Regions from separate parts of the Hymenobacter glaciei genome, predicted to be linked through region 2. Evidence: riboswitches for the same ligand, from Rfam matches in the RefSeq annotation. Region 2 holds a riboswitch; each other region holds the start of a gene.

What was found. Region 2 has a riboswitch for cobalamin ahead of ABD837_RS21285 (acyl-CoA thioesterase). Riboswitches for the same ligand answer to the same signal wherever they lie in the genome.
Region 1: it holds a riboswitch for cobalamin, as region 2 does, so the genes downstream of both, ABD837_RS11625 (TonB-dependent receptor plug domain-containing protein) here and ABD837_RS21285 (acyl-CoA thioesterase) in region 2, are expected to answer to the same signal.
Region 3: it holds a riboswitch for cobalamin, as region 2 does, so the genes downstream of both, ABD837_RS23585 (hypothetical protein) here and ABD837_RS21285 (acyl-CoA thioesterase) in region 2, are expected to answer to the same signal.

Annotation. Positions count from the first base shown of each region.
Region 1 is NZ_BAABDK010000017.1:191,053-194,319, reverse strand. Features, by position in the region: gene ABD837_RS11630 (transporter) at 1-779, shown strand, start outside; cobalamin riboswitch at 864-1,079, shown strand; gene ABD837_RS11625 (TonB-dependent receptor plug domain-containing protein) at 1,243-3,267, shown strand, end outside.
Region 2 is NZ_BAABDK010000032.1:79,886-83,152, forward strand. Features, by position in the region: gene ABD837_RS21280 (MDR family MFS transporter) at 1-1,182, shown strand, start outside; cobalamin riboswitch at 1,383-1,607, shown strand; gene ABD837_RS21285 (acyl-CoA thioesterase) at 1,753-2,145, shown strand; gene ABD837_RS21290 (2'-5' RNA ligase family protein) at 2,205-2,891, shown strand; gene ABD837_RS21295 (putative sulfate/molybdate transporter) at 2,899-3,267, opposite strand, start outside.
Region 3 is NZ_BAABDK010000035.1:42,949-46,215, reverse strand. Features, by position in the region: gene cobT (nicotinate-nucleotide--dimethylbenzimidazole phosphoribosyltransferase) at 9-1,067, opposite strand; gene ABD837_RS23590 (DUF6580 family putative transport protein) at 1,074-1,652, opposite strand; gene ABD837_RS23585 (hypothetical protein) at 1,715-1,981, opposite strand; cobalamin riboswitch at 2,160-2,360, opposite strand; gene ABD837_RS23580 (ArsR/SmtB family transcription factor) at 2,845-3,210, shown strand; gene merTP (mercuric transport protein MerTP) at 3,207-3,267, shown strand, end outside.

The DNA of each region.
Region 1 (3,267 bases), on a different contig from region 2:
ACGACTCGGCCCATTTTAGCTGGCGCAAGCCCGTGCCGCGCACCCGCCTGCGCGAGCTGCAGCCCGACCGGCCCGGCATCACCGAAAGCCCGTTCACCGTCGATGCCGGCCACTTTCAGCTGGAAATGGATGCGCTGCGCCTCATCAACAGCGGCTCGGGCAGCAATGGCCAGCGCCGCGAGTGGCACGCCGGGTACTCGACGCTAAAGCTGGGCCTGAGCCGCCGCACCGACGTGCAGCTCGAGCTGCCCCTCTACAGCGTCAACAAGCAGCAGCCCTCCGACCCCACCCAGGACCGGGAACGCCATGCCGGCTTCGGCGACGTAACGGTGCGCCTCAAGCACAACTTCGTGGGCGACGACCAGCAGGGCAAATTTGCCATGGCGGTAATTGGCTTTGCGCGCCTGCCCACTGGCGGCCAAGTCGGCGACGGGGCAGTCGAATACGGGGTGGTGCTGCCCATCGACGTGGAGCTCAGCGACGACCTCAACTTCGAAGCCCAGGTGGAAGCCGAAGTCGATTACGACCGCGAGTCTGCGCAGCACTACCTGAATGCGGTGCCTTCTATAGCCCTGGAGTACGATTTTGCCAAACACTTCGGCCTGCTCGCCGAAGGCGTGGCCCAATGGAACACCGAGCAGCGCCGTTGGCAGTCGTCGGTGAATCTGGCTCCCATCATCAAGGTCAGCTCCAACGTGCAGCTCGACCTCGGCACTCACCTGGCCCTGAACCGCATCAGCGACCACGAGTACTTCGTGGGCATCACCCTGCGGCGGTAGCGGTGTAGCGTGGACTCTGCGAGTCCGCGTCTTTCAAATAGATGTTCGTTTATGCGCGGACTCGCAGAGTCCACGCTACGCGCCTTACCTTTGGGCCGCCAAGGTGCCAGACCCCAATCGCGGGGCGCGGCTGAAAAGGGAATCCGGTTCAACGCCGGAGCTGTCCCCGCAACTGTACGCTTCATATCGGAGCGGGCCACACAAGCCACTGGTTACCAGCTGATTTTTCGGCCCGGCAACTGGGAAGGCGGCCCGCTCGGCGAAGCAAGCCAGGAGACCTGCCCGGGCATTCATAGGTTCAGCATTCGCGGAGGACGGATGGAGAAAGAAGACAGCGGTTGCTTTCGGGCAGCCAGATTATCCCACTGTTTTTCGGCCTCGGTCTGGCAGCCGGTTTCTTTCAATTGAAAGAGCTTGCGGGCAGATTTTGAATCGAATTTTCATCGCTGAGAATTTGATTCGGTTGCGTATTCATTCCTTGTTTGGCCGGGCACTGGCCGGTTTGCTGCTGGCCCTACCGGTTGCGGGCAGCGCCTGGGCGCAGATGCCAGCGGACTCAGCCCGCCTGAGCCGGCGGCTGCACCGCCTGGGCGAAGTGCGCGTGCGGGCCGTTGGCACCGAGCGGTTTGCCGTAGGCAGCACCCGCACCGAGCTCGACTCAGCCGTGCTGGCCCAGTACCGCGGTAGTAACCTAGCCGAGGTGCTGCAGGCCCGCACCCCGTTGGCGCTCAAATACTACGGCCCGGGTCAGCTGGCTTCCATTGCGCTACGTGGTACGTCGGCCCAGCACACGGCAGTGCTTTGGAACGGGCTGAACATCATGCTGCCCACCCTGGGGCAGACCGACTTTGCGCTGCTGCCCGTCGGGGCCAGCACCCGCGTCAGCATTCAGCCCGGGCCGGCGGCTGCGCTGTATGGGAGCGGCGCCGTAGGCGGCGCGGTCCTGCTCGACGGCGCCCCTGATTGGCGAGTTGGTAACCACAACAGCGTGCAGCTCGATGCTGGCAGCTTCGGCTTGCTAGGGGGCAACTTCGAGGCCCGGGCAGCTTCGGCGACGTTGGCAGTGCGGGTGGCGGCTAGCTACCGTGAGGCGCAGAACAACTACTCCTACGTGGTGCAGGAAGCGCGCGGCCCGGTGCGCTACTCCCTGCAAAATGCTGCCCTGCGCCATCAGTGGAGCTTTAGCCCCGACCTGGCTTGGCGGGTGGGCCGAGCAAGTGAGCTCACCGCGGCCGCCTGGCTAACCGACACTGACCGCGAAATCCAGTCCGGCACCGGCATCATCGGCGGCCAGGCCCGCGAGCGCGACCAGAGCCGCCGCCTCACGCTGGGCTACCGCCACGTAGGGGCCCGGGGCCAGTGGAGCGGCCGCACCGCCTGGTTCGAAGACGTGCTGAACTACCGCGACGGCGGCGCACCCAGCAACTCGCGGGTGCGCACCACCCAGGCCCAGGCCGAGCACACCGCCGCCCTGGGCGCACGCGGCAGCCTGCGCCTGGGTGCTGAGGTTCAGCACTTCGCCGCGCTGGTGGATGGCTACGGCGGGACCCCCATACGTGAAAACCGCGCGGCGGCTTTCGCCCTTTTGCGCTACGACCCGCGCCCGACCCTGCGCCTCTCGGCCAACCTGCGCCAGGCTGCGCTGCCCGCCGGCCTGGCGCCTCTCACGCCCACCCTGGGCTTGGAGTGGGACCTGTTGCGCTCGGCAACCGCCGCCTTAGCCGACTCTGCGGTGGCTTTAGAAGTAGCGAATCCAGCTTTGCCCGGCTCAGCCATTCGGCCGTTCGGCAATTCATCAACCCGCGCGTTCACCCATTCGCTCACGGCCAAGGCCAGCGCGGCTCGCAGCTACCGTGCCCCCACTCTGAACGAGCGGTACTGGCGGCCCGGCGGCAACCCCGACCTGCGGTCCGAATCAGGCTTTGGTTACGAAGCGGGCCTGCGCCATCGGCTGGCTACAGGAAAGGGGCTCACGCTTGAAACCGAGCTCACTGCTTTCCGGCAGGAGGTAGACGACTGGGTGCAGTGGCTGCCCAGCAACCGCACCGGTATCTGGAGCCCACGCAACCTGCGCCGCGTGCGCAGCCAGGGACTGGAAATGAGCACAACGCTGCGCCTGCGCCAGGGCCGCTACACCGGCTCCGCCCAGGTAGCTTACCACCTCACCGACACCCGCAAAACCCAGGGCACGTCCGACGACCCCGACCCCGTGGGCGTGCAACTGGCTTTTGTGCCCCGGCACCAGGCCAGCTTCGGCACCGACCACCGCTGGCGTGGCTGGCTGGCCAGCAGCACGCTGGTGTTCGGCAGCTACCGCTACATCAATGCTTCGGGAATAGACTACCTGCCCGGCACGCTGCTGCTGGGGGCCACCCTGGGGCGCACGTTGCGCGGCCCGGGCAGCACGCAGCTGTTGCTGCTGGCGCAGGCCAACAACCTGCTGGGCCAAGCCTACGAGAGCTACCCCGGCCGGCCGGCCCCGCCCCGC
Region 2 (3,267 bases):
TTCATCATCATCGCCGACTTGTTTGCCCCAGCCGAGCGGGGGCGCTACCAGGGCTTCACGGGGGCCGTATTCGGCACGTCGTCGGTGCTGGGGCCACTGCTAGGTGGTTTTTTAACCGACAAGGGCAACGGCCTTATTCCCGGGGTAGCGGGCTGGCGGCTGGTGTTCTACGTAAACCTGCCGCTGGGCCTGCTGGCCCTCTGGTTCATCGTCACGCAAATGCCGCCGCTGCGCCCGCGCACCGAGCCGAAGCCCTTCGATTACCTCTCGGCGGCGCTGCTAATGGGTGGGCTGGGGTCGTTGGTTGTCGTTCTGCAACTCAACCGGGCGCAGCACCCGTGGTCGGGGGCGCTTACGCTGGGACTGCTGGCCGGCGCGATGGTGGCGCTGGTGCTGTTTGTGGTACGCAGCCTGCGGCACGAAAACCCCATTCTCAACTTCGGCCTGTTCAAAAACCCGGTGTTCCGGTCGGCCAACGCGGCGCTGTTTTTCATGGGCGGGGCCTTTTTGGGCGTCATCATCTTCGAGCCCCTGTTCATGGTGAACGTGCTGGGCGAGTCGGCCACGCGGGCCGGGGCCAGCCTCATGCCGCTGTCGTTGGGCGTGGTCACGGGCTCGATGCTGGCCGGCCAGATGGTGTCGCGCTTCGGCCACTACAAGCGCTGGATGCTGGGCGGCCTTGTGCTGCTGCTGGTTGGGCTGAGCTTGCTGGCCACCATGCCACCCACCGTGCAGTATTATCAGGTACTTATGTATCTGGCTGTATGCGGGCTGGGCCTCGGGCCCACCATGCCGCTCTACACTCTGGCGGTGCAAAATGCTACGGAGCCTGCGCTCATGGGCCAGGCTACTTCCGCCAGCCAGTTTTTCCGGCAGATTGGCGGGGCGCTGGCAGCTTCGGCACTGGGTGCGGTGCTCAGCTTCACGCTGGCCCACGAGCTGCCCACCTCTGCGCAAGCCCCCGCCACGAGCCAGACGGTGGTGGCCGAAGGGCCGGCCCTGCCCTCAGCCGCCGCAACAGCCCGCGCCAACCCGCAAGTGCGGGCAGCCTTCGCCACGGCCATCCACCGGGTTTACATGGTTGACATTCTACTGGTTGTAGGAGGCTTGCTGCTCACGCTGCTGGTGCCAGAACTGCCGCTGCGCAAAGCCAACGAGAAAGTGCCAACGATAGCGGAGTAGTTAGGTATTTCAAACAGAACGTCATGCAGAGCGCAGCGAAGCATCTCGCGTGCTGTTGCTAACCCAAGATGTTCGCACGATTGAGTTAGTGGTGGCGGGCAAGATGCTTCGCTGCGCTCTGCATGACGTTCTGTTTATTCTGTTCGGCCAGCGCCCTGCCATACATGGTGTACCTTCGCGCCGTTGGTTCTCGGTTTGATTTCCTTCAATCAGCGGACGGTTTTTTCCTTGGGCTTCGGCTTGGGTAAAGATTAAAAGGGAATCGGGTGCAACTCCCGAACAGACGCGCTACTGTGAGTTTCCCGGCCCCGATGGGCCGGAGCCGGTGGCCCCATTGCAAGCCCATTGGCCCGCTATTACCGGGCTGAGAAGGGCGGGGCCTACCCGAAACAAGTCAGGAGACCTGCCGGCCGCCGAGTGATGCTGCCCTCGCGCTTTGGGGCTGGCATCGGCGGTGCCGTACCGCCGCGCCATGGGCGCGGGCGGGATGGCGTGCGGCCGGTGGCTGGCTTTATGAGAATGGGCTTGAAAGCAGGCCGAGGCCGTTTATCACCTCCTTTCCCATTACCCATGCTTCTAACCGACCGCATTGCCCGTGCCGAAACGCGCATTTTCAAAGCCGTGTTTCCCAATACCACCAACCATTACGATACCCTTTTCGGTGGCACCACCCTGCTGCTGATGGACGAAGTGGCCTTCATTGCCGCCACCCGCTTTTCGCGCCTGAAAATGGTAACCGTGTCATCCGAGCGGGTCGATTTCACGCACCCCATTCCCGGCGGCTCGCTGGTAGAACTGGTGGCCAACATCGAGCATGTAGGCCGCACCAGCCTGAAAGTGCGCGTCGATTTGTTTGTGGAGCAGATGTATTCCGACGACCGCCACAAAGCCGTGACGGGCCTGTTCACCTTCGTGGCGGTAGATGAGCACAAGCGGCCCGTGCGCATTCTTAAGGCCGAATAGCAGGGCCACAGACTGGGGCGTCGAGTATCTTTCGGCGCCCTCAGCCATTCCCTTTTCGCATGAATCCAAACCTGCAAGCGCATTACAATGCCATGCGCGAGGCCGCCATCCAGCGGCTGGCCCAGGGCGATGCCGAGCTGGACCCACTTATTGATTACGAAGCAAATCTGCGCATGGGCATCACGCTGCTCACCCGGCCGGCCGCGTCCATTACCGCCGCCATCGAAGCTATGCTGGCCGATTTCCGGCTGACCGAGCCGGAGCAGTACTACTATCCAGCCTCGGACATTCACCTTACTATTCTATCAATAATATCGTGCTACAGCGGCTTTAAGCTGACTGATATTAGCTCTGTTGAATACGTGGAAGCCTTGCGCAATATCCTGCATAATGTTAGGCCATTCACTATCACCTTCACTGGCCTCACGGCCTCGCCGGGCGGTATTATGGTGCAGGGATTTGCAGCGGATAACGCGTTGAATGGCCTGCGTGATGAGCTGCGCCTGTTTTTCCGCGCCTCCGGTTTCCAGCAGTCCATCGACCAGCGGTACAGCATTCAAACAGCCCATACCACAGTGTTGCGTTTCAGAAGCAAGCTGCGCAACGGCCCGGCACTGCTCAAAAAACTCGAGCAATACCAGTACCATCCCTTCGGCTCATTCGAGGTGAATGTGCTGGAGTTGGTGTACAACGACTGGTACCAGCGGGCCGCCAACACGGTACTGCTGGAGCGGTATGCACTGTGAGTTAGTTTTAGATATGGGTTTGCTTGCCCAGCCCCACCCAGCCGCGCTGCATGGCGTAGTAAATGGCCGTGCCCACCACCAGCCCCACCAGGTAGCCATACGGCAGCCCGGCGCAAAGCAGGCCCACCAACAGCGCCACCAGCAAGTCGCTGCGGTTGCTGCTCACGTCGCGCAGCAGCGTGGCCAATGAGAGCGCCTCAAACAGCAGCAGCACCCCCAGCACCGGCAACGGAAAAATCTGCACCACATCAGCAAAGCCCTGGCTGAAAAACAGCCCCAGCACCAGGAAGATGCCACCGTAGATAACGACAGAACCGCCCGTGCGCGCCCCAAACGCATAGTGGCCCACCATGCCGCCCGAGCCGTGGCACACCGG
Region 3 (3,267 bases), on a different contig from region 2:
GACGATTATTAGTCGGCAGCGACTTGCGATACGCCAGCGCTTTCAAACGACGCCATGTCGTTGAAGAAGGCCACGGCCGCCTGCACCAGCGGGTAAGCCAGGGCGCACCCCGAGCCTTCGCCTAGGCGCAGGCCCAGCCGCAGCAGGGGCTGCGCGCTCAGCACCCGCAGCAGGTGCGGGTGCCCGCCCTCGGCTGACTCGTGGCTGAACACGCAAGAGGGCAGCACGGCCGGGGCCAGCCGCCAGGCCACCAGCAGTGCCGCCGAGGCAATGAAGCCGTCGATGAGCAGCACCATGCCCAGCTCGGCGGCCCGCAGCATGGCCCCGCACAGCTGCGCGATTTCGAAGCCTCCGAACGTGGCCAGCACCGCCAGCGGGTCGGTGCCGTCTACGGCGGGGTGGGCGGCCACGGCGGCGGCCAGCACCGCGTGTTTGCGGGCCAGCCCGGCCGCGTCGAGGCCCGTGCCGCGGCCCACGCAGTCGGCCAGGGGCACACCGCCCAACCGGTGCAGCAGCACGGCAGCACTGCTGGTGTTGGCTATGCCCATCTCGCCAAAGCCCACCACGTTGCAGCCCGTGCCGTGCACCTCGCTCACCAGGGCCGCGCCCAGGTTCAGGGCCCGGTGCATTTCGGCCGGCGTCATGGCGGGCTCGTGCAAAAAGTTGCGGGTGCCTTCGGCGATTTTCTGGTTGCGCGCGGCCGGCAGATCGGCGAAGGAGCCGCGCACGCCGGCATCCACCACGCGCAGTTCGAGGCCGTGCAGGCGGCAGAACACATTGATGGCCGCCCCGCCCGCCGCGAAGTTGCGCACCATCTGGTGGGTTACGTCGGCGGGGTAGGCGCTCACGCCGGCCGCGGCAATCCCGTGGTCGGCCGCGAACACTAGCACGTGGGGCCGGTGCAGCACGGGCGTTATGGTTTGCTGAATGAGCGCGACCTGTCGGGCCAGGGCTTCGAGCTGCCCCAGCGCGCCCAGGGGCTTGGTTTTGGTGTCGATTTTGGCCTGAATGGTGGCGGCCAGTGCCGCGTCGGGCGGGCGCAGCGCCGGAATGGTGAATTCGTTCATCGGTAGTTAAGCATGAGCGAGGCGGGGCCGGGCCAGCACCGGAAAGCGCCACTGCGCGAGCTCTAGCCCGCCAAACAGCACGGTGCAGTAGAACAGGTTGCTCAGCAGCGAATGATTGAAAAACGGCAGCCCAGCCGCGTAGCAGGCCAGCAGCCCGGTGCCGGTTTGCGGATAAGTGGCTGAGCCCAGCCACACGCCGAAGTTGGTAATCAGGAAGAACAGCACCGCCGCGCCCACGCCGGCCCCGGCCACCCGCACGAAACTCACGCGCCGCAGCAGCCCGGCGTGGGCCAGCAGCGCCAGCAGGGCGTAGGTGCCGTACTGCCAGTAAAAGCCCGAATAAAACAGCTGCACGTGGCCCAGGTACTGGTAGTTGAGCACCAAATCGCTCAGCCACACGCCCAGCAGGGGCACCGCCACGGCCCAGCGCCGCCGGGCAAAGTACGCGCCCCCAAACAGGGCCATCGAATCGAGGGGGGCGAAATTGGGCAGGTGGGGCCAGTGCGGCAGGGCCACCCGGCCCAGCACGGCCAGCAGCACAAAGGCCAGCAACACCCAGAGACGCGGGGTCAGAACTTCTTTCATGGAAATAAAATGAGGTGGTAAGAGAAAGCGAGAAGGAGGGAAGTGAATGGGAGGCGGACAGTTCAGGCCGCCGCCACGGGTGGTAGCGCGGCGGCGGGCCGCACGGGCACCGACCGGCGGTGCCCGTCCACGGCCACGAAGGTGAACAGGCTGGTCACGGCCAGCAGCCGTTCGTCAGAGTCCATCTGCTCCATGAATAGCTCCATGCGCACCTGCAAGCTGCTGGTGCCCCCAAGCAGCGTGTCGTAGTGGTTGGCGGTGTTGGAAAACACGGCCTTGAAAATGCGCGTTTCGGCGCGGGCAAGCTGCGGGTCGGGCGAAGGAAGCATGGACGGCGGGCAAGCGGGTGGCAGACAGCAGCCGGGCGGCGGGCATGCCGGCCGGGTTACGCCCGCTGTTCCGTTTCCAAAGCCCTGGCCAGCAGCAAGCACCCTCCGGCCACGCAGCCGCTGGCCGCGTCCGGGAACCGGGGTGCTACTTCTGAGTAGAGCCCCATAGCGCGGAGGCAGCATCAGCCGGCGGAAGGCAGGTCTCCTGACTTGCTCCCGGCGGTCCGCCTTCTCGCCCCAATCCGGGGCAATGGCTGCGTGGAACGCCGTGGCCGGCCCAGGGCCGGCGGGAGCTTACAGTAGCGCGTCTGTCCGGGAGTTGCACCCGGTTCCCTTTTGATTCCGGCCGAAGCCGGAAACCTTTCGCCGTCGGGGTATGCAGCGCATTCCCCGCGTAACGGCGGCGAAGATACAGGTTTTGGGGCCCCGCGTGGCGAAAATTTGAGGGCGGTGCTTCCGCTTTACGCCGCGTAGGGGCAGCTGTTGAAGCAGCTGCTGCCCGTTTCGCCGGGGTTTAGCAGCTGCCCGGCTTCGGTGGTGGTGAGGGCCACGGCTCAGCGGGCGGCCGGGGTGAGCAGCAGCGGCCGGCTCGGGGTCCCCTACGGTCGAGGCAGCGGGTAGGGCGGCCGCGCTGGTCGCTGCCCTCGCAGGCCGGAAAGGCCAGTTGATAGTACTCGGTGCAATTTCAAGAGAAAAGGTAGCCCTGTTCGCAGCAATTGTTTAGGACTACTACCGCGAGGAAGAATTACAGGTCGCCTGGCGCATAGGCCGTGATTGCTCAGCCGTTAGGCAAAATAGGAGGCTTTTGTCCGTACTTTAGCATTAGCTTAAATACGATAGTAGTTTTTCCACTCTCTTTCTCCATGAATCCAACCTCCTGCGTTCGGGTCTTTGCCGACACCGACCACATTCAGCAGTGCCAGGAGCGCCTGGCCCAGGCAGCCCCCGCGCTAAGCTCGCTGGCCAGTGTGCTGGCCCTGGCCGGCAACGAAGTGCGCCTGCAGCTGCTCTTTCTGCTCGCCGACAAGCAGCTCTGCGTGTGCGATTTGGCTGACGTACTCAGAATGAACATTTCAGCCGTGTCGCAGCACCTGCGCAAGCTGAAGGACGGCGGGGTGGTCACCGCCCGCAAAGTTGGCCAAACCGTGTTCTATTCCCTCAACGCTGAGCACCTGCCCGTGCTTCAGCCCCTGCTGGCCCGCCTCACCGCCACCCAACCCGCCCAATGAACAACGCCCCTGTTCAACCATCCAAGTCCTTATTTGGCGCCGGCCTGCTGGCCGCGC